Regions from separate parts of the Niastella sp. sgz303648 genome, predicted to be linked through region 1. Evidence: riboswitches for the same ligand, from Rfam matches in the RefSeq annotation. Region 1 holds a riboswitch; each other region holds the start of a gene.
What was found. A riboswitch is a leader RNA that binds a small molecule or an ion and turns the genes downstream of it on or off. The one in region 1 is predicted to bind cobalamin.

Region 1 (5,873 bases):
CAATGCGAAACATCACCAACCTTGCATTCAAAAGGTGTGTGGCAACGCGGACAGATTTTTTGTTCGTGCTTACACATAGGCGGCAACTGGTTGAAAAAGCGGTTTGAATTTATGTTGCAGGTGTACAGGAACTTTAAAAAGATTGGGGTTAAATAATGCCGCCAGCAATTCAATGCCATCTGTTAATGTGCCGGCGCTCGGTTGGGTAAACAAATCGTAATCGGCCATAAATACCGATTTGTTTTTAACAGCTGTAATATCGTTCCATTCTTTTTTCTGCGTAAGCAAATGAATTTCTTCGGCTGTTCTGTTAATGGTAAATCCGCAGGGAGCGATCACCAGCACTTCAGGATCATATTTCACGATTTTCTCCCACGGTGTAACAATGCTGTCGCCACCGGGGTTCGATAACATGTCGATTCCGCCTGCATAAGCGATCTGATAGGGTATCCAGTGGCCGCAATTGTAAATCGGGGCAATCCACTCCATGATCATTACTCGTTTTGGCGGTGCTTTATGTAATCGCAATCCGTCAATAATATGATCGATCCTTTTTTGTAAGGTAGCGAGATAATGATAAGCCGCTTCTTCATGACCCATTGCGGCTGCAATGGTAACAGCGGTATTAAAAACGTGGTGCAGGGTATTGGGGGTAAGAGCAATCAGTTGTGGTTGCTTGTCGAGTTTGGCCACCGCCGCCGACGTGCAGGCTGTATCTATCTGACATACTTCACATACATCCTGCGTAAAAATGATATCGGGCGCAATTGCTTTTAACAGGTTTTCATCTACATAATACAAACTTTTTCCCTGTGCTTTCGATGCCGAAAAAATTCTATCTATTTCCTCGCTGCTGTAATGATTGCCTTCAAGCACACAACGCACCACTTTTTGTTTTTCGGCCAGGGCGGGTGAGGGGCATTCAAATGTAATACCCTGTAACTGTTGTTGCAGACCCATGTCGTAAATCATTTGTGTGGCAGCGGGTAGAAATGAGCAAACAGTCATGGCGTGTAGAATTAAGAAGTGAAGCAATAAAGCGCAAGGGTCAAGGTACAGGTTACACGATTACCGGTTATTTGTTACCAGTTACTGGTTTCCGGTTTTCCCGGCTCCCGGCAACTGGTAACCGGTAACAGCTTAAAGTGTTGAACTCACTGTCGGATTTAGTGAAACATATTTATGTTGCAGCCATTCGAACAGGCCAAACATAATGGCGCTGTAAATAGCAGTACCGCCTAAGAAACGCCATTCATAAGGAATGGCAGTGATCAAACGTTGAGTGTACAAGGTGAATGAAAATTGATTTTCAGCCAGGCATCCTCCGATATCGCTTACCAGCCAGTGAATGAGCGTGGCAACTACAGTTGCAGTAACAATGTTTTTTATGGTAACCTCTTTTATGATCAGCTTACCTGCAATGGTCATCAGGGCAAAGGCTCCATAAGTCCAGAACCAGCCGGTGTACAACAAGCCGCTCCTGTATGGCGATTGCGATAAAATGGTAAACGACAAAATCACGTCACTGATGAACAAGGTTAGCAATGGAAAAGCGAATGGTTTTACATTACCCCTGAAATACGCACCCCCGAATAACGCCATTGCGCCAATAGGGGTAAATACCGTTAACGGACCCCAGTCGGAAAAGGAAGCCAGCCTCAGGGCGGCAACCACTACAATGAAAAGCAGCAGCACAGCTGTTCGCGGGTTGATTTGTTTTAGTGACATGGTTTATACGTTTTACTATTCTAAGTTAAAGAATTTTACCGCTGTTTAAATGAAGGCAGGAGGCAGTTGAAATAACTACTCCCTGCCTGTTATAATTTACAGGTTTAAGATGATGCCTCCGTTAAACATAAATGGAATTGAATTGTATCCATTTACATCGAAAAATTTACGGTCGGTAACATTCTGTGCATCTGCAAATACTTTTAAAAATTTAACGAATTTATATTCTGCATAAGCATTCACTATAAAGTAATCGCTCAATGCCAAATCTTTAGTCATGTACCCGCCAACATCATATCGTTTGCTTACATATTTGCCTGAAGCACTTACATAAAATTTACTGTTTATCTGATAACCTGCAGTAACGTTCAGGTTATGTTTGGGCCTTCTGAGCAAATAATGATAGGTAGTATCCTTAAATGTTTCACGGCTTTGTATGTCGTCTTTTGAATCAAGGTAGGTGTAATTTACTGTAAGTGTAAGGTGATACACCGGTTTTGCCGTTGCTTCAAATTCAAAACCCTTTACCGTTTGTTTGGCAGCGTTGAAATATTTGTAGTTTATGTAATCGAAGTCGATACCGGTTTTAATACGGCGTTGAAAATAAACCACGCGGCCTGAAACCAATTCATTCTTTGCCTGTGCACCCAGTTCATAGTTGGTTGAAGTTTCTGGTTTCAGATTAGGATCGCCATAAGCTGAAAAGAGTTGATATAATGAGGGTGCTTTAAATGCAGTAGCCACACTTCCGAATACCCTGAAATGGTCGCTGAAATTGTACGAAGGATTGAAAGTATAGGTATAGTTACTGCCGTAGCGTGAATGCACGTTCATACGGCCACCAAGTTCGATATTCAGCTTTTCGTTGGGTGCATTATAAAACAGCGAAGCAAACATCGAAGCCTGGCTATGCGATGTATCGTTGATTTTATCAGGATATGGTCCGAATACGCTTATGGAAAGCGATTGGCTGTTCATGCTGCTGAACCGGTAATCGGCTCCCTGCAGCCAGCTGAAACCTTTACCTAAATTAATATTGGCATATGCTTCAACATATTGAGCCTTGCCATAGTTGTCGTTCGAAAAGTATTTTGTATAAACGGCATCAGTACTATCATTTACAAAATTCCGGGTAACATCTGAGTATTGATAATTACCTGTTATACTTACCCCGTTCCTGCGATAAGTGAAGCCGGCGCCGGTCATCAGACTTTTATTTTTCAATACATAATCCCTGTCATCTTTATAACCTCCGTAATCGAGATCTGTTTTGTTATGGCTATATTGAATAAAGCTTCTTATCGAAAGTTCAGGTGTAGCCTGGTATTGCAAAGAGGCAGCGGCTACATCGCTGTTAAAACCGTCTTTATCGAAGTTTTGATTATGCGTGCTATCGTATGCTGTTGAAAATCCATTTGATTTCACTTTTGAATAACGGGCGCTATAGGTTAGCTTATCGGCTTTGCCAAAAAACTGAACATTACCCCTGAAAGTGCCAAAACTACCGGCGCCGATACTTGCTTTGGCATTTACAGGTTTGGCAATGTTTTGCTTAACAGTTATAATATTGATTACGCCTGCTACTGCATCGCTGCCGTATAATGTAGATTGTGCGCCCCGGCAAACTTCTATCCGTTCTATATCATTCAGCGAAAGAAGGTTCAGATCAAATTCATTGCCTGAAAGAGACGGGTCATAAACCGGAATACCATCCAGTAAGATCAATGTGCGGCCCGATGCAGCGCCCCGCATGTAAACCGACTGATTGGTTCCAATATTGTTTAAGGCGCCATTAATGGTAATGCCAGCCTGCTCGTTTAATAATTGCCCAACGGTGCGACCGCTGCTTTTTTCGATTTGTTCTTTCGAAATAACCGTAATGACTTTACCGGTAGTAGATTGTTTTTGGGCCAGCTTATTGGCTGTTACAATTACTTCATCTAATTGTTTTGAAGAAGAAGATGTAGAGTCCTGTGCAAATGAATCAAGGCTCAGCGCCAGAGAAGATACTGCGAGTAACTTTTTAAACATGGTCATAGTTTAGTTTTGATGTAACTATGAACCTTCGGAAAAATGAAATACGAACAGAAATGAAATGGTCTTCCGCGGTTAAGACGAATTTCATCCCGGCTTTTCACCCGAAAGCTCGTTGATGTAATAATTGCAACTGGCAGGTCTTCTGGCTTGTTCGCAGTTCAATACCTTCCCATCTTTGCTAATTTATTCGACAGTGGTATAAAGATTGAACTGAACAGTTCTTATTTCTGTGTTCTCAGTTCTATGTTCGCTGACTTTGAAACTCAGGAACTAACTTAGAACCTAAAACTTAAAACTTAGAACTGTTAAGGAACTTACAGCTACGGGGATAGCACCGGACTTACACCGGTTTCCCTTTTCATTCTCCCGACACATTACGCCGGCAGAAACCAATCACGCGGCAAAAATAGGGGGGTGGGGGGCTTATTCCAATATATTTTTTTTAAAGCTGCTGTGGAAAAGCGGAGCGGTATATCTAAAGCCATTGCAACACCTTATAATACAAACAATTGATCTTTGAATGCATAAAGATCAATTGTTTGTTATGAAGCCTGTTAATACTTAAACTGAAACGCTACACCTGCATAATAATTAACACCAGCCGCCGCATTGTAGTAACGACCTCCGGCAGCGTTGATATCGTTACCCAAACTATAGGTAACATCAAATAAATTATCTACCCCTGCAAACACATCCATCATTACTTTTTTGCCAAATGAGGTGCGCCAGCCGGTACGGGCGCCCACGAGGTTGTACGATGATGCAACATCTGTATTGGCATCATTCAATGCAACCGGGTCGCTGTAAAACCATGTTATGTTGGTGTACCAGCCGGGCCGCGTAGCGAAATCAATACCGGCCGATACAATATTGGCAGCAACACTAGGCAGCTTGTTACCTGAGAAATCGGTACTTACCACTTTAAAATCTTGGTAACGGAATTTGTTCCAGGTATGACTGATCCAGATACGTGCGCTGGTTAAAAAGCCATTGCCTTTAGGTAACAACTGGTAATAAGCCTGCGATTCAATACCGCGCTGACGGGTGCTTCCTGCATTTATGAAATAGTCTGCTCCGGTGCTGTCGTTCCGTCGTGCGATGGCATTTTTAAGCTGGTAATAAAAAGCATTTACTTCTACGTATAAGCGTTGCTGTAACCAGCTGCTTTTAATGCCTGCTTCATAATTCAAACCATGTTCGGCCTGCAGGCTTGTATTGATGATTGAAGTTGATGGTAAAATTTCTGCAGTGGTGGGTGGCGAAAATCCTCTCGATACACTGGCATATAACAAGGTGCCGGGTAACACCTTTTTTGAAATGGCAATTCTTGGCGCCCATTCACTGTTAAAGGTGGATTTTAAAGTAGCCTTTGGCCGCCCGGTAAGTCGTGTTATAGTTATTGAAGATTTATTGATGCTTACGCCTGCGCTGATGGCCCAGTCGCCGGTAAAACGGATATCGGTTTGTACAAAACCCGAATAAATGTAATTGTTGATATCATCATCTGTTCGTACTGTGTCGGGGTTGCCGGCTACATTGCGAAACGTTTTGGTATTGAAAAAACCGCGCTGGCCTTCGCCGCCGAATGATAGTTGCAGACTGGTTTGTTGTATTTGCTTTTGCCACGTAAACATCGTACGGCCGCCAAAATGCGGTTCGCTTCTTCTTTCATAATTAAGAAATGTTGGATTTTTTATGTTCGAAAAAGCGCCATACACCACCGTGCTGTTTTGAAATTCATCACTAAAGCGGTAAGTATGGTTCAACCCTGCTAAAAATGTTTTCTGGTATATAGCAGCTTTGGCGTCATCTGCACCGGGCGTTGCTCCGGTTGCAGGGCGTGCTGAACGCGGGTTAGCATTATATTGGGCAGCTGTCAAACCACCGGGTGTTTGATAATAAAGATCGCCATACAGTATCGATGCCGCCAGTTGTTGCCTGTCATTTGCTTTGATCTGCGTTTCCCAGGTGGCAATATCGCGCCGCATTTTGGTGTGTTCGCGATAACCATCACTGGCCTGATGCGTATATCCGAATGTATTGTTATGATCATCATTGCCCGTAATTATTTGGGCATTTATATTTTGCATGTTAAACCTTCCGGTAAC
Region 2 (5,873 bases), on a different contig from region 1:
GTGATGGCAATACTCAGGTTCGATTTCAAAGTATCGGGCACATCGATGACCACCACATTTTTACCTCGTCTTTCGGTATTTTTTATAGCCGGCACCAGACGGGTAGCAAAGAAATAATCTTCCTTGTTTACAAAGGTAATGCGCTCGGCCAGCGGCTTCCAGTCTGCATCGAACAGGGTCATTTGCAACATGCCTGTAGGAATGCCTTCGAGCGGTATTGATCCGCTTACCATAAAACTTTCACGCATATTGAGCCGGGCCTTATAAACCACCTGCTGATTGAAATAGCCCAGCAGGTACAGTGTTTTTAAATTGTCCTGCGCATCCATCGGCCTTTTTATAATAAAAGCCTGACGGCTGCCCGAAGGAGCGCATTGCATCACCACACCAACTGCCTTTGCTGCAGGCAAGGGCGTTTTATGCGTTTGCTTTTTTTCATCCTGCCATTCGGCATAATATGTTTTGCCGGGCTGCGGTTCAATAGCAAACCGGCCCATGCCATCGTGCACCGTACCGAAAGTTGCAACAGCCGCACCGCCTGCATCTTTGATGGTTCCTACAGCCGAAACCGGTAACCCGTAAGCATCGGTAACCTTTACGGCCACCTGCGATTCGAGCCCGGTTACCAGGTCGCCACCTTCAGGAAAAAAGCGAAGGTTAACTGTAGTGGCAGTAGTGGCAGCAGCAGCACCCTGGGTAGCAGGTTTTGCCCCGGTACCTTTCGAAGTTGTAGCAGCATCTGCAGTGGCAGCGGCTGATTTATTTAATATGCGAATGGTTTTGCTGAACAGGAAAGTGGTATCGAAGTTCAGCATCCAGGTGGTATAGGCGCGAAAGATTATTGTTGGATACGGAAGATTGGCCGGCAGATCGAAAGAACCTGCAGACGAAGCCTCATAAATGGGAAGCAACTTTTGCTGAATTACTTTGCCCGAAGGATCGAGCAGTTCGGCATAAAAGTTTTTACTGATGAGTGAAGGTATAATACCCGCAAACAAATAAGATTTGAACCAGATGGTTTCGCCGGTATTATAGGCTGGCTTATCGAACTGAACATATATTTTTTCCTGCGGATATTTTTCTCCGTACAGGTTTAACATAGAGTCGATTTGCTGTGCATGGCCGGCCTTTACTCCGGTAATCATTAATAACAAGGCAAACAGGAAGCGAAACATTTGGGTGCAATTCATGTCGGCAATATAACTTTTAACAAATTAATGGCTTTCGCAGCTTAAAATTGATAAATTTTTGTACATGAATTGTTAAAGAAAGGCGGATCTCCTGTTTTTTGCGTTTTCAGCACTTATAATATATCAACCGGCCGCTTATTGTCATCAATCGCCACCAGGGTAAATGTGCCGCTGATGGCTTTTTCCCGAACAAAAGAATACATTTCTTCAATATATATTTCAACCAGCACCTTTACACTTGTTTTACCGGTATGCACCACTTTACCGATCAGCTCAATGATAGTGCCGGCGGGAATAGGCCGTGTAAAATCAATTTTATCTGATGAAACAGTAACCATTCGTTTCCGGGCAAAGCGGGTGGCGGCAATAAAAGCCACTTCATCCATCAAAGCCATGGCGGTGCCGCCAAATAAGGTATCGTAATGATTGGTTGTATTGGGAAAAACAGCCTTGAATATTCTTGTTTCGGATTGTTGTATTTTTTGTTCAATAGTCATAATAGAAATAATGTTACAGGTTACCGGATGCCAGTTGCCGGGAACTGGTAACCGGCAACCGGTAACTATTTTTGAGATTACTAAATAGCCTGTGTTTCCTTCACACCCTCCCTTGCTTTTTGGGCAGCCTGTACCATATTCTTTAATGCAGCCATTGTTTCGGGCCAGCGACGGGTTTTTAATCCACAATCAGGATTTACCCATATGTTTTCTGCAGGCAGCAGCGTAGCGGCTTTCTGCAACAGATAGCTCATTTCTTCAACAGACGGCACGCGGGGCGAATGAATATCATATACACCGGGACCTATTTCGTTGGGGTATTTAAACCGTGCAAACGCTTCGAGCAATTCCATTTGCGAGCGGCTGGTTTCGATGGTGATCACATCTGCATCCATTTTTGCAATATGCTCCATTATGTCGTTAAACTCGCTATAACACATATGGGTATGTACCTGCGTTTCGTCGTGCACGCCGCTGGCTGCCAGGCGAAATGCTTTCACCGCCCAATCAAGATAAGCGGGGCCATCTTTTTTGCGCAGAGGCAATCCCTCGCGAATGGCGGGTTCGTCGATCTGTATGATCTGAATGCCTGCCTGTTCCAACGACACCACTTCATCGCGAATAGCCAGCGCAATCTGAAAAGCGGTTTGCCACCTCGGCTGATCGTCGCGCACAAACGACCATTGCAAAATAGTTACCGGACCCGTAAGCATACCCTTCATTAAGCGGCTGGTTTGCGATTGTGCAAAGCGGCTCCACCTTACCGTCATATCGTGCGGGCGGCTTACATCGCCTCCTATGATGGGCGGTTTTACACAACGGCTGCCATAGCTTTGCACCCATCCGTTTTGGGTGAACAAAAACCCATCGAGCTGCTCACCAAAATATTCAACCATATCATTGCGCTCAAACTCACCATGCACCAGTACATCCAACCCAATCTGTTCCTGAATGCGAATGGCATCTATGGTGGCGTTTTCAATGGCCGCTTCATATTGCTGCGTGGTAAGCTCTCCTTTTTTCAGTTTGGCTCTTAACTGGCGTATTACATCGGTTTGCGGAAATGAACCGATGGTTGTTGTTGGGAACATCGGCAACTGAAAGCGTTTGTGTTGTATTTTTTGCCGAAGGCCAAATTCGCTGGTACGTTTTGCATCAGCCTCTTTAATAGCAGTCACCCGTTGTTTTACGGCCTGTTTATGAATGCGTGTTGAGTTTTGGCGACCGGCAATAACCTGTTGATTAATAGCAAGCAATTCGCCATTGCCTTCAGCGATCTGGTTCAGTTCGTTTATTTCAATCAGCTTTTGTTTGGCAAATGCCATCCAGCTTTTGATTTCGGCATCTATAACATTTTCGCCATCGAGATCAACAGGTGTATGCAGCAATGAACACGACGACGACAGCATAACCCTTTCCCTGCCGATAGCAGCAACTGCTTTTTCGATCAGCGCTATTGATCTTTTGTAATCGTTCTTCCAGATATTACGGCCATCCACAACGCCTAACGATAAAGATAATTTAGGAGGAATAACCTGTAATACGTCATCAAGCTGCTGCGGCGCGCGCACCAGGTCAAGATGCAATGCGCAAACGGGAAGATTAACAGCTACGCTGGTATTCTCCTGCAGCCCTTCAAAATAAGTAGCTAACAGAATCTTGAGGTTCGTTTGCTTTCTGATTTCCTGATAGGCATATTGAAAAGCCTGTTGCTGTTTGGGTGTAAGGTCGGTTACCAGAAACGGCTCATCGAGCTGTACCCAAATGGCGCCTGCTTCTTCGAGCCGCTTTAAAACCTTTATATAAACGGGCAACAGTTGTTTTATGAGATCAATTCTATCGAATGGCTTATCAGAAGATTCTCCGGTTTGTTTTTCTTTACCCAATAATAAATAAGATACAGGCCCTATCAATACCGGTTTGGGTAAAATGCCTGTTACACGCCGGCATTCATTGAATTCATGAAACAGTTTATCGGATAATATCCTGAATTGCTGACCGGCCGTGAACTCAGGAACGATGTAATGATAATTGGTATCGAACCATTTTGTCATCTCCATGGCCGTTATATCGAGCCCATGTTGCTGATAACCCCTTGCCATGGCAAAACACAGGTCGATTTCAGCATTGTCTTTAACATCAGTTACCACCGGTGTGTACCTTGCAGGCACAGCGCCCAGCAATAACGACATATCGAGCACCTGATCGTAAAAGCTGAAGTCGTTACAGGGTATTAAATCAATACCCGATTGCTTTTGTAATAACCAGTTTTCTTCCCTGATCTTTTTTGCGGCAAGAAATAATTCGCTTCTGGTTGTGTTGCCTGCCCAATATTGCTCACAGGCTTTCTTTAACTGGCGTTGCGCCCCAATACGGGGGAACCCAGGAGTGTGTGTTAGCATACGCATAAACATTTAATTAAACATTAATGAATAGTATTAATGTCTTTACGTTTAATGAGTATGCTTTCGTGATAAAGTGTTAGAGAGAAACAGTGATGAATGGGGTGATATACTGTTCCTGACTGCTGCTTCAAACCGCGAAAGCATTCGTCTTAATTTGCAGGCAAGTATCTGGCTTCTCCCCACTCTGTGAGTCGGGAATTACAGTTGCGCGACAGCCCGTGAATTGCACACGGTTCCTTTTTAATAATCCACGTTGGTACAACGGGATTAACCTGAAAACAAAGTGTTAAAGTAAAGAACTGAAAGGCGAAGATAGGAAATAATGAATATAGAATGTAAAATGTCGAATATCGAAGTCTTTTACACTTCAACATTCGACATTTATTATTTGATATTCGATATTGCTTACGCTGAGCAGGTAACACAACCATCTTCCATGCTACAGGTTCCGCCGTTGAGCAATTCGCTCTCAACTGCTTCGGCCGATTTGGGAACCACAGGTTCCATCTGGCGACTGCCCTGCTTTTCAACTGTAAACTGAACCGCCTGCGAAGCAGCCTGTGTACGTAAATAATACATACCGGTTTTTAATCCTTTCTTCCAGGAATAGAAGTGCATGGAAGTTAATTTGGCTACGGTAGGACTATCAACAAATAAGTTCAATGATTGCGACTGACAAATATAGGCGCCGCGATCGGCAGCCATATCAATTAATGTACGTTGTTTTATTTCCCAAACGGTTTTGTACAACGCTTTGATATCGGCCGGAATTTCTTCTATATGTTGAATCGACCCGTTCGCTGCAATGATCTTGTTCTTCATGGTATCGTTCCACAAATTCAGTTGCACCAGATCTTTCAGCAGGTGTTTGTTTACGATAATGAACTCGCCGCTTAATACCCTGCGCACATAAATGTTTGAAGTGTAAGGTTCAAAACATTCATTGTTGCCCAATATCTGTGAAGTAGAAGCGGTAGGCATAGGCGCTACCAGCAGCGAATTACGAACGCCATGCTGCATAACTTCAGCTCTTAGTGTATCCCAGTCGTGGCGGTTCGAAGGCTGCACATTCCACAAATCGAACTGGAACTGCCCTTTCGACAATGGTGAACCGGCAAAGGTTTCATAAGCGCCCTGTTCTTTAGCCATGTCTTTACTGGCCGTCATGCCGGCAAAGTAAATGGTTTCGAAAATGTTTTGATTCAACATCTTCGCCAGGTCGCTTTCAAAAGGCAAACGCAATAAGATAAATACATCGGCCAGTCCCTGAACACCTAATCCAATAGGGCGGTGACGTAAATTCGAGCGCTTTGCTTCTTCTATCGGATAATAATTGTTATCGATAATACGGTTCAGATTGCGTGTTACCTGGTAAGTAACTTCATATAATTTATCGAAGTCGAATTTGTTTTCATTCACAAAACGCGGCAGGGCCAGTGAAGCCAGGTTACAAACAGCTACCTCATCGGCACTGGTGTATTCCAGAATTTCGGTACACAGGTTGCTGCTTTTAATAGTTCCCAGGTTTTGCTGATTGCTTTTACTATTGGCAGCATCTTTATACAACATGTACGGCGTACCGGTTTCGATCTGCGCTTCAAGAATAGCAAACCACAACTCCTGCGCTTTGATGGTTTTGCGGGCGCGGCCTTCGGCTTCGTATTGTTCGTATAATTTTTCAAACTCCTTACCAAAACACTCTGCTAAACCAGGTGCTTCGTTGGGGCAAAACAAACTCCAGTTGCCATTTTCCTCAACCCGCTTCATGAATAAATCCGATA
Region 3 (5,873 bases), on a different contig from region 1:
CTGCCGGGGGTTGGATATTTCGTAGAGTCGCTGGTGGCTATCGATTTCTGGCCATTGCCAAAATCCCATACTGTTTTTTGCGGGGTTATCGAATTGTTTGTAAACCACACTGTAGAATTCTGGCAAACCGTATCGGGGGCCTTAATACTGGTAACCGGACCGTTTAAATTAAGTGGTTTGGTTATCGTTCCCGAACAACCGAAATCGCTGGTGGCCGTAAGGGTAACATTAAAAGTGCCGTTTGCGTTATAGGTTGTTGTGGGGTTTATTTGGTTTGAGGTGGTTCCATTACCCAAATCCCATTGGTAGGTCATGTTACCGGGGCCTGAAGACAGGTTGGTAAAGCTAATATCGTAAGGAGCACGGCAGGTGGGCGCCTGGCTGTTGTCGAATTCGGGTTTTACGCCGGATACAATTCTTATATATCTGCCAATACTGGCAGTGCTTTTACAACCTGTACTGCTGGTAACTGTAAGGGTAACCGAATAAAATCCAACCGTTGAGTAGGTTTTTTGGGGATTTTGAGCAGTAGAAGTGGTACCATCGCCAAAGTCCCATAACCACGAAACAATGCTTCCCGCAGCGGAAGTGCTTTTATCGGTGAACTGGATGTTTACGGGTACACACCCCATAGTTATATTAGCCGAAAAGGCAGCCGTGGGTGAGGGGAAAACAGTAATGTAATTGGTTTTTGTAATGCCATTGGTGCCATCGGCATTGCGTACAACCAGTTTAACCGTATAAGTGCCGGGGGTAGAATAGTTAACTACCGGGTTTTGAACATTGCCAAGGGTCCCATTTCCAAAATCCCAGTTCCAGAATTTGGGATCGCCTGTTGTTAAATCCCTGAAACTTACGGTTAATGGCGCGCAGCCCGAGGTTTGGTTGGCCGTAAATTCAGGCACCATTGTTTGTGAATATGTTTGGGATGCCAATAGCAATATTACTGGTACAAAAAACCATTTGCAGGCAAGCATTCGTTTTTTAACCTTGTTGAAGCAGTCACTTTCCCATTTGCTTTCACAAGGTGATACTTTCAGGTTACTCAAGTGCAATTAATGTTTTATGGTTTACAGGTTGCACGCCCACTCCTCACGCACGGAATTAGTGTTATGCAAACCTTATTCCGGGGTAAATTATATTTGTTTAAAAGCACATAACTTACCTGTTAAGATCATGCATAACATGTTGATCAGGTCTTAACCAGCTGTTGGGCAATGCGTTAATTGGTTTCGGATACCTGGACCGCAGATGCATTACATAAGATATTAAGGTCGGATGGAGGTTGGTTATAAAGTTGCGTTATGATCAGGGAAGAGGCGTTACAACTTTGTAACCGTACGTGTTACTTTATAATTACGAAAGAACTAAAAGCGTCGTTGGGATATTGTGATTTCTGTTTGTTATTTTTTACGCAGGTACAACGTATTGGTTCCCGATGCGGTGGTCATTTCGGCTTTCACAAAGTCATAGTCACTGTCTTTTATTTTCCACGTACCATTCAGCTTTTTAATCGGGTCTTCGGCCGAAGGAAAGTTGGAAGTAATGGTATAGTCAGAAATACTTCCCGACCAGGTACCATTGGTGCTGGTGGTATTTATGGTACCCGTTACGGTACCGTTTTCATAAAACTGGAAGGTGTAGTTTAGAAACTGACTTGAAATATTATTGGATCCCTCAATATACTGCTCCACTATCCAAACGCCATTGGTAATAGCGTCCATCAGCATGTCCTGTGCTTTCTTTTCAAGAGCTTTTTTGCACGACATGCCAATAACAAGGGTAAAAAACCCCATAACGATCAGAGGTAAGCTTCTTTTCATAATCAGGCCACGGCTTGGTTTCAGATATTAAAATTTATAAATATCTCTGTATTTACCAAGTAAATAAGTAATAAAATATTCAATATTCAGGGTTTCTGCGCATACTTCTTTACAAAGCTGCTCGCTGGTAAAGCGGCGACCTTTGATATGTACCTGATTACGCAGCCATTGCAGTAAATCGCCGGTATTTCCCTGCTCAATTTGCCGGTTAAGCGACGGAATCGCCTGATTTGCAAAAGAATAAAACTGGGCGGCATAAAAACTGCCCAGGCTGTAAGTAGGGAAATAACCAAAGCTTCCATGGCTCCAGTGCACATCCTGCAGGCAACCCTGTTTATCGTTAGGCACTTTTACCCCTAAAAACCGGTTATAATGGTCGTTCCAGTAAACCGGTATATCGTTTACGGGCATTGCGCCTTCTATCAACGACTTTTCAAGCTCATATCGTATCATGATATGAAAATGATAGGTTAATTCATCGGCCTCGGTACGTATAAGCGAGGGTTGTACTTTATTAATGCCTTTGTAAAACTGATCTGCTGATACGTTGCCCAGTTGCTGTGGAAAATACTGCTGCAGCACCGGCAGCCAGCGTTCACAAAAGGCAAGGCTGCGGCCAACATGGTTTTCCCATAAGCGCGACTGCGATTCATGAATAGTATAGGATGCCGGCTCGCCAAGGGGCAATCCGTATTCACTAAGCGGTAGCCCTTGTTCATACAGGGCATGGCCTGCTTCGTGAATGCAACTCCAAACCATATTGCTCAGGTCGTTTTCGTCGATTCGGGTAGTTATACGCACATCCTGGCTGTTGAAGTTAACGGTGAACGGATGTTCCGAAATATCCTGGCGGCCCGCCTGCATATCGTATCCCAGTTCTTTCACAACCTGCAAACCAAACTGCCATTGTTTATCCTTATCGAAGTGTTGGTGCAAAAAGCTGTCATCGACAGGTGGCTGCTGTTGTATTTTATCAAGAATGTCCTTTAACGGTTTTTTTATTGAATTGAACACGCCATCGAGCAATTGAACGGTAGCGCCTTTATCGTGATCGTCGAGCAAAGCATTGTACGGATGATGTTCATAACCCAGCATATCGGCTTCCTGCTTTTTCAGTTCGATCAGGCGTGCCAGGTCTTTGGCGAAAATTGAAAAATCGTTTGCTTTACGGGCTTCTATCCAGCTGTGAAAACTTTTGTTCACTGCTTCGGCCATAGTTCGAACAAAGGAAGAAGGGAACTTTTTTTGTTTCGAATAGTCTTGCCAGGTAAGCTCTACATTTCTTTTTTCTTCGGCTGTTAATTGATTCCCGCCGAGCAGTTCCTGCAACTGTGCTCCCAGCTTTTCATCGGTGAAATGGCGATGGGCTATTTCAGACAGGGTGGCAATTTGCTGACCGCGTATAGGCGCTCCCTTGGGGGGCAGATAAGTTTCCTGGTCCCATTGCAACAGGGCCGCTGCATATCGCAAATCGGCAATAGTATTCATAGCTGTTACATATTCACTATATAATGATTTTGCAGCTGTATTTGTCATGCCTGAGGGTTTTGTTGTAATAACAGGAGGCGAAATTCGGTCAAAAGAGGCAAACGGGCAAAAGTGCGATACGCCGGAGTATTATAGCTGGCCTGTTTAAACCCGCCTTAACCCGCAAAACACAAAATTCTGTATCGTATTAAACGGTGTAGTATGATCGTGATAGATGCACTTTATTTTTTCAAATGCCGGTTCGAAGCGTTTGGCAAGCGTTACATCGGAATATTGTGTAACGGGAAGACCGCTGCATTTTGTGGGGCCTTGTTCAGAAAATGTTCCTATTACCATATATCCATTGGGGCTTACCGCTGATGCAGCTACATTAATATATTGATCAATTTTTTCGGGTTCGGTTAAAAAATGAAACGCCGCTCTGTCGTACCAGAAATCGAACAATACAGGTGGTTGAAAGCTGGTAACATCGCTCACTATCCAGTTTATTGCCGAAGCTTTTTCGCCCATGCGGGTTTTTGCTTTTTCAATAGCATGTTCCGAGATGTCAAGCACCCAAATATTTTTATATCCTTTTTCGAGCAAAACTTCTGCCAGGCGGCTGTCGCCTCCGCCAATATCAATAATATGGGCGGTATGCGGCAACTGAAATAAGTTTAAAAACTGAATAGCTGTTTCAGGATATAATTGATACCAGCTTACTTCCTGCTCGTTTTTTGTTCGATACACATGTTCCCAATGCTCTTTCAATGATAGATACATAGTAATTTCTTTTCACAAAAGCAGTCATAAAGTTAAATACTACATTACCCAAAAACCGTGACCAAAATCACGCATTGGTTTTTATTATAACACCGGAAATATTATTGCATGTAACCGGTTCTTTATCTATCTTTTATGCATACCGTTAGAAGGTGGTGCAGTAATCATTGAAAGTTGTTTATAAAACTATCAACACCTTGTGAAAAACTCAATTGTTGATTATTTCACAGGCATGTTACTTTCGCTGTCGGGTCTTACAAATAATTTGTTGCGGTGCCGGCTGATGATCATACCATTTAGCAGGCTTAAAAGGGAACCGTGTGCAAATCACGGGCTGACGGGCAACTGTAAGTTGGGTGAATGGCTCCTACTACTCCCCATTCACATAGCTGATTCTTCAAAACCACTGTGGCGCCTTGGCGCCATGGGAAGGTGTTCAGCAATTCAACAAGCCAGGAGACCTGCCGTTTCAGGTATGTTTGGAACCTTCCCGATAAGGTACAGGCAATTGATTGATGCTTCAGCTTTATTTTAACGCGAGGTATTGGAGTTACTGTCTGTTGTTGTACCGCATTATTAACCTTGAAATCAGTATATTATTATGCAGTACGAAGACGAAGTGTTGCTTAGAGAAAACAAAGACCGGTTTGTTATTCTGCCTATCAAATATCCGCAAATATGGGAAACGTATAAAAAGCATGAAGCAAGCTTTTGGACTGCCGAAGAAATTGATTTAAGCGGCGACCTGAAAGACTGGGCCGGCCTTAATGATGGGGAGCGTCATTTTATATCGCACGTACTGGCATTTTTCGCAGCAAGTGATGGCATCGTAAATGAAAACCTTGCAGTGAACTTTATGAGCGAAGTGCAATTGCCCGAAGCCCGTTGCTTTTATGGTTTTCAGATCATGATGGAAAACATCCATTCCGAAACGTATGCATTGCTGATAGATACCTATATAAAAGATCCGAACGAAAAAGATCGCCTGTTTCATGCCATTGATACAGTGCCCGCTGTTAAGAAAAAAGCCGAATGGGCGCTTCGCTGGATCGAGCAGGGAAATTTTGCCGAACGCCTTGTTGCATTTGCAGCTGTGGAAGGCATCTTTTTCAGCGGCAGCTTTTGCTCAATTTTCTGGTTAAAGAAAAGAGGACTGATGCCGGGACTTACTTTCAGCAATGAACTTATTAGTCGTGATGAAGGGTTGCATTGTGAGTTCGCCTGTTTATTGTACAGCATGTTGAAAAATCAATTAACGCAGGAACAGGTGTATATGATCATTGGTGATGCCGTGCGCATTGAAAAGGAATTTATTACCGAAGCGCTGCCGGTTGATTTAATTGGTATGAACTCTCGGCTGATGCAACAGTACATTGAATTTGTGGCCGACAGATGGCTGAGCGAATTAGGTTATCCCAAAATGTTCAATGCAGTTAACCCATTCGATTTTATGGAAATGATTTCGCTGCAGGGAAAAACCAACTTCTTCGAAAAACGTGTGGGCGATTACCGCAAAGCCGGTGTAAATACAACCAAAGAATCGCAACAGTTTTCGCTCGATGAAGACTTTTAAAATTATTGCTGATTTTGGGATTTAGGGATTTTGTGATTTATTAGAAAGTCACAGTTAAAGAAATCCCGAGCTCTCAAAATCTATAAATCAGAAATTTTTTAGATTATGTTCGTAATTAAAAGAAATGGCAAGAAGGAAACTGTAAAGTTCGACAAAATCACGGCACGTGTTCAAAAACTATCGTATGGATTAAGTTCGCTGGTAGATGTAATTGAAGTAACTAAGAA
Region 4 (5,873 bases), on a different contig from region 1:
TGTTTCCACTGTTCCCGACAACAGGGGTTGTAAACCGGCGAGGGTGCGGATGAGTGTTGATTTACCGGCGCCGTTGGGTCCCAGCAGGCAAATCATTTGTCCGGGATGCATTTCCAGCTCCAGCTGTGATGCAATGATCTTTTCTTCTTTACCTTTTTTATATCCGATGGATAAACCGCTTGCTTTCAATAAAGGCGCTGTGTTATTCATCAGAAAGAATTTTTTAAATTATTCCGGCTCATAATGATCCAGATGACTACCGGCGAACCCACCAGTGCCGTAATAACATTAATAGGCAATACGGTGTTGCTGCCCGGCAACTGAGCAATGATATCGCACAACAGCATTAGCGAGGTGCCCATCAAACAGCAGGCAGGCATAAGCATACGATGATCTGATGTGTTGAATAAGGAGCGCGCCAGGTGCGGAACTGCTATGCCAATAAAGCTGATAGGACCGCAAAAAGCGGTGATGCTGCCCGCCAGCAAACTGGTGCTACCGATTATCAGTAGCCGTGTTCTGTTTACCGTTAAACCCATGGTGCGGGCATAGTGCTCGCCCAGCAATAATGTATCCAGCACTTTTGAAGAGGCAAATGCGATCAGTAAACCTGTTGCTACTACAGCTGCCAGCAGGTAAAGCTGGCTGCCCGAAACGCCGCCGAGTGAACCGAATGTCCATATTAAATAATCCTTCACCTGCTCGGGTGCGCTGAAATATTGCCAGATACTGATAACGGAAAGGGTGATGTTGCCGATCATTACACCCACCACCAGCATAATAACATTATCTCTTATGCGGGCCGAAATGGCTATGATGATAAACATGATAAAAGCTGCTCCTAATGAAGCCGCCAGCAGAATCAGCCAGCTTCCCGAAATGCCCAGCTCTTTAATGGCATATATAGTGGTAATGCTGCCTGCTGATAACATCACAAGCGCTACGCCCAAACCGGCACCTGCCGTAACGCCCAAAATCGAAGGACTTGCCAGTGGATTGCGGAAAAGCGTTTGCATCTGTAAGCCACTCACAGGTAACCCGCAGCCTACGATAACGGCTGTAATTGCCTTGGGTATTCTGATTTGCTCAACAATATATATCCATGCTTCGTTGCTGGCTTTGCCCGATACAATAATATCCAGCACTGCACGTAACGGAATTGATACCGAGCCGAAGGCTATATCTGTTATAAACACGATCAGCAACAGAAAAAACAATGCAGCCAGCTTCGTGAATGAAGCCGCCCATTGGTATTTTCGGGTAGCGGAATAGGAGGCTACGGTCATTATTGTAATTGTTGGTAATAAAACAGTTGGTGATCCGGTAATAATTCAGGATGAAGAATTTTAACCAGGTCGGCGAGGATCAGGCTCGGATTAACGGCGCCTGATTCCCAGTAATCATTGGCGCCTATGTCGTTTATGCGCCTGTTGTTGTTAAACAGCGTTCCTTTCCGATATGAATTGAACTGAGTATAACGTTGATCAGCGGCTGCAATTTCTTCTTTTGTTTTGGCATTGTTCATGTTCAGCCAAAAATCGGCCTTCAGTGCAATAGGGGCCACTGCTTCAAAGTTAAGCGCCAGACTGCCGGTACCTGTTACATTCGCCCAATGATATGATGCACCGGCATCTTTTAAAAATTGTGTCATATAGCTGTCTCCATCAGGAACATACCAGGTTCCTTTAAAAGGCATTCCAACCACTACTTCAGGCTTGTTTGTTACATTTGAAGCCAGCTCTTTTAAGCGGTTGTATTCCTTTTCCATGGCGCCAAATTTCGGGTTCACTACTTCTTCTTTATTCAACAGGGCTGCCATAAGCTTCACCCATTCTGACCGTCCTAACGGGTCGGTTTCGAGCCATTCGGCGTTCATCATCACAGGAATACCGGCGCCGGTGAGGGGCTGGTAGCGTGCGAATGGCGCGTCGGGGCTGCCCATCGTCATTAACAGATCGGGTTTCATGGAAATGATCAACTCATTATTCATGGCGCTGCCATTGCCCACTTCAACTATTTTACCTGATGCCAGATTTTTGCGCACTATGGGCGAAGTAACATATTTTGATTCGGCAAGTCCGATTATTACATCGGCAGCCCCGGCAAAATCGGCCAGCCCTACGTGCATGGAAGAAGTTACCATCAGCTTTTGTACGGGTATCTGTATCACCTGTGCGCCGGGATAACCACCAGGAGCAGGTTTTCCTCTTTGTACCAATACATATTGCAGGGTATCGGTTTTATTTGAAAAACGGTTTACAATTTTTACCAGCTTGTAGTTTTCGAAATATTCTATCGTAAATCCTTTGGAATACAGTAGCCTGGTTTTTGCGGCCACCGGTTTTTCAGCAGTTGAATGAGACGATGGTTTGGTTGCCTGTTTACAGGAAGCCATCCATAAAAACAAAATACAAATGCGGTAAATACTACGTGAACGTAAACCGGTAATGCGGGGCAGAAAAAATTGCTTTCTGCAGTTGAGAAGATGCCTGCTATTTTTCATGATTGCTCTTTGCCTTTCTTCCGAAAGCGGTGAGTGAATTTTATTATCAAGGCAGGTCTTCTGACTTCCTCAAACCCTGGCTTCCTTCCCATCCGTCAGTTGGCGGACAGTGGAGTTGAATGGCCGGTTCTTTATTAAGAGGTTACAGCAGCGGAGACTGTTCCGGACTTACACCGGATTCCCTTTTAAAGCAGCAAATGCGGCTACCTTTGCCGGCGAAAGTAGGAATTATTTTGGGGATATGTGATTTTCTCTTTTTACTACTTAAGAGGGCGCCAGCGCCCTAAATGCAGCAGCGCTAAGAGAATTATCTCTTTCTACTCTTATAACCTCTTAGCTAAAAATGTGTCCCGCGAAGCGGGACTAAAGGTCTGTGTAATTGTTTCAACTACAAAGTTCATCCTGTTTTCAACGTTTGCAGGCTGCACCTCTATCAGCGTAAAACCTAATGCCTCATAGGTTTCTCTGATAGAAGTATACAACTGAACAGCTTCGTCAAATGTTTGCCATCGCTCGGCATCATTTACATAGATGCCCTTCCAGGGTGGTAAAATAAAAACGGTCTGATGGTAAGGATGCTGCTGTAAGGCAGAGTAATAACGATCATCAACAGCAAGTGCGGCTGCTTTCAGGTAAGCAATAATATCGGGGATGCCCCGGTCGAAAAAAGTTGCACCCGTACAGGGAGCCGTTTGCAAATATAAATTTGTCATTCGTTCCAGCACCTTTCCGGCAAAACCTGATAGATTGATCCATGGAAGGCAATCAGAGCCTTTGGCCACTTCTTCTGCAATTAACCGGCGTGATGCTTCTTCTGAACAATGATAACCTGCACTTTTCAATGCCTGCAACAAACTTGTTTTGCCGGCTCCGGGTCCGCCTGTGATGATATATTTTTCGGTGATGTGCAATGGCGCTTTATGTATATATTAAGTAAATAATCAGGGAAATGATCAGAACGGCAAATAAACAAACTTTATGATTGATACTGCTTACCCGCGCAATTTCATGATGCATCACCGTTCTGTCGTTTGTTCCGATATAAGGCTTTTCAACCCGCTTGCCGTGATATATGTTGGGTCCGCCAAAGCGTGTATCCATAATGCCTGCCAGCGCCGCTTCGGGATAACCTGAATTGGGACTTTTATGCTGGTTGCCATATTGAAAAATAAACAAAAAGCCGCGCCGGCTGCCGCTTACCAGCACCATCAGCAGGGCGGTGATACGGGCTGGAATAAAATTCACTACATCATCGAGCCGTGCAGCAAATTTTCCAAACAGTTCAAACCGTTCATTGCGATAACCGATCATCGAGTCAAGCGTATTGATCATTTTATAGGTCATCATACCGGGCACTCCGGCTATAGCATAATAAAACAAGGGAGCAATGATGCCGTCGCTTAAATTTTCCGACATGGTTTCCAGCACGGCTATGCGTATTTGCCGGGGTGTAAGCGCAGCAGTATCCCTTCCTACAATGCGGCTCAATTGTTTGCGTCCCGCTTCAATCCCCTGGGCATCCAGTGCATGAAAAACTTTTTTACCCTCTTCGATGAGGGTTTTATTGGCCAGTCCATAGTATACAAAAACAGCACTAAAAATCAGGTATAAAACCGGGTGCAGGTTCAGCAGCAACAATGATGAATATTGAAAGAAAAAAAATGTGGCGGCACATAAAGTAATCGTAAGCAGTGCTCCATTCCAAAACCGGTAGTTCTCTTTGTTCAACAGCTTTTCACCTTTACCAATGGTAGTGCCAAACAACCTGATGGGGTGGGGGAGTTGTTCAGGATCGCCCAACAACAGGTCGAGAAGATAGCCTGCAAGCAGCGGTAATATCAGGAGCAATGTTTTATCCATTCGTTTAATGCATCTGTTAATAATTCATTTTTTTCTTTTGTTAGGGTAGCAATGCGTATATGTTGTTTGCTCAATCCCCTGAAGTTCGATGCATCCCGTATCAGTAACCCGTGATGGGTCATCAGATATTCTTTCAACTGCTGCGCTGTTCCGAATGGCATCCGGGCCAGAAAATAATGGGTATGACTGTTGTTGATAGTAAATGACTGTTGTTGTAATTGCTGAACAAATTGTTCTTTATCGCTAAACAACTGCGCTAAGGGAAGCTGGTTGCCTGAATAATTATCAAAGATAAAATGACCCGCCGCTATGGCAAACGCATTGACCGACCAGGGCATTTTGCACAGCAATAGTTTATTGATCAACCGGGCATGCGCAGCTATATAGCCAAGCCGTAATCCGGGAATGGCAAAAGCCTTGGTAAGCGATCGAAGGATGATAACATTGTCGCAGGTATCGATCAGGGAAATAAGGGAAGTAGCGTTAACTGTAAATTCAATAAAGGCTTCATCTATTATAAACAATGTTTCGGGATTGGCCTTTATGAGTGCTTCGAGCTGCGGAAAAACATGTCCGGTTGGATTGTTGGGATTGCAGATAAAAAACAAACCCTTTTCCACCGGCATATGCGCCTGTATGCCATCCTCGTTTACAAATTGTACCTGGTGGCGGTGCATGCTGCAGGCATCCTCATATTCCGCAAAAGCTGGGATGGTGATGGTTGTTCTTTCGCCGGCAAATGCCTGCGCAATGAGATAAATACTTTCAGCAGTACCATTGGTGATAAGAATATTGGAAGGCGGCAGCCGGTGATGCTCACTTATTTTCAAAGCAAGACTTTCTGCCTGCACTTCGGGATATTTATTAAGCACATGCCAGTGTTTAAAAATATGTTCTTTTAATCCGGCAGGCTCGCCTCCGTACCATACATTGGTACTGAAATCGGCTATTATTTTCTGATTATAACGGTACGCATCATCTCCGTGTCCCTGCAGCATACAAATTATGATTTCATGTTTTGGTACACCTGGTTAATGTCAACATGCTCCCTGATCAGCATCGCCAGTTTGTCGTACTGCGCTTCCTTGTATTGCCGGTAGTCGAATGATATGGCTGCAGTGTTTGAACAGGTCGATAGCAGATCATTTACCACTGCATCGTTATCGAGAATGCCATGCATATAAGTTCCCCAGCATGTATTGTTTAAGTAACAGCCATCGGTGCTGCCATCAGAAAAAGTTATTAACGGTTCAACTTCCGTACCGGTTACCACAGTTTGTCCCATGTGTATTTCGTAACCTGTGCATTGTTCTGAATACTGCCTGTACGTAAAACTGCGTTGCAGGGTTGTTTTTTCCTTCCCTAAAACCGTATGCACCGGAAGCAGACCTAGTGCTGCCACTTTTCCTGCTTTGCTCTCTACCTCATAAGGGTCTTCAATAGTTTCGCCCATCATCTGGTAGCCGCCACAAATGCCAACAACCGTTTTTCCTTTTTTATGTGCTTCTAT

Region 2: linked by a shared signal. The riboswitch ahead of metE (5-methyltetrahydropteroyltriglutamate--homocysteine S-methyltransferase) and the one ahead of AC59IL_RS26270 (TonB-dependent receptor plug domain-containing protein) in region 1 are both predicted to bind cobalamin.
Region 3: linked by a shared signal. The riboswitch ahead of AC59IL_RS21000 (ribonucleoside-diphosphate reductase small subunit) and the one ahead of AC59IL_RS26270 (TonB-dependent receptor plug domain-containing protein) in region 1 are both predicted to bind cobalamin.
Region 4: linked by a shared signal. The riboswitch ahead of AC59IL_RS29480 (ABC transporter substrate-binding protein) and the one ahead of AC59IL_RS26270 (TonB-dependent receptor plug domain-containing protein) in region 1 are both predicted to bind cobalamin.

The regions. Positions count from the first base shown of each region.
Region 1 covers NZ_JCAPSW010000010.1:122,178-128,050, reverse strand. The annotation lists gene AC59IL_RS26285 (cysteine-rich CWC family protein) at 1-77, opposite strand, end outside; gene AC59IL_RS26280 (ABC transporter substrate-binding protein) at 70-1,008, opposite strand; gene AC59IL_RS26275 (DUF6580 family putative transport protein) at 1,141-1,728, opposite strand; gene AC59IL_RS26270 (TonB-dependent receptor plug domain-containing protein) at 1,825-3,759, opposite strand; cobalamin riboswitch at 3,881-4,174, opposite strand; gene AC59IL_RS26265 (TonB-dependent receptor family protein) at 4,320-5,873, opposite strand, start outside.
Region 2 covers NZ_JCAPSW010000007.1:127,178-133,050, forward strand. The annotation lists gene AC59IL_RS20980 (hypothetical protein) at 1-1,190, opposite strand, end outside; gene AC59IL_RS20985 (acyl-CoA thioesterase) at 1,304-1,687, opposite strand; gene metE (5-methyltetrahydropteroyltriglutamate--homocysteine S-methyltransferase) at 1,768-4,089, opposite strand; cobalamin riboswitch at 4,235-4,383, opposite strand; gene AC59IL_RS20995 (ribonucleoside-diphosphate reductase subunit alpha) at 4,498-5,873, opposite strand, start outside.
Region 3 covers NZ_JCAPSW010000007.1:133,926-139,798, reverse strand. The annotation lists gene AC59IL_RS21020 (PKD domain-containing protein) at 1-908, opposite strand, end outside; gene AC59IL_RS21015 (hypothetical protein) at 1,404-1,823, opposite strand; gene AC59IL_RS21010 (carboxypeptidase M32) at 1,851-3,359, opposite strand; gene AC59IL_RS21005 (class I SAM-dependent methyltransferase) at 3,456-4,073, opposite strand; cobalamin riboswitch at 4,328-4,556, shown strand; gene AC59IL_RS21000 (ribonucleoside-diphosphate reductase small subunit) at 4,675-5,646, shown strand; gene AC59IL_RS20995 (ribonucleoside-diphosphate reductase subunit alpha) at 5,752-5,873, shown strand, end outside.
Region 4 covers NZ_JCAPSW010000013.1:123,585-129,457, forward strand. The annotation lists gene AC59IL_RS29470 (ABC transporter ATP-binding protein) at 1-210, opposite strand, end outside; gene AC59IL_RS29475 (iron chelate uptake ABC transporter family permease subunit) at 210-1,286, opposite strand; gene AC59IL_RS29480 (ABC transporter substrate-binding protein) at 1,286-2,503, opposite strand; cobalamin riboswitch at 2,537-2,729, opposite strand; gene AC59IL_RS29485 (AAA family ATPase) at 2,827-3,414, opposite strand; gene cbiB (adenosylcobinamide-phosphate synthase CbiB) at 3,422-4,363, opposite strand; gene AC59IL_RS29495 (pyridoxal phosphate-dependent aminotransferase) at 4,342-5,361, opposite strand; gene AC59IL_RS29500 (cobyric acid synthase) at 5,367-5,873, opposite strand, start outside.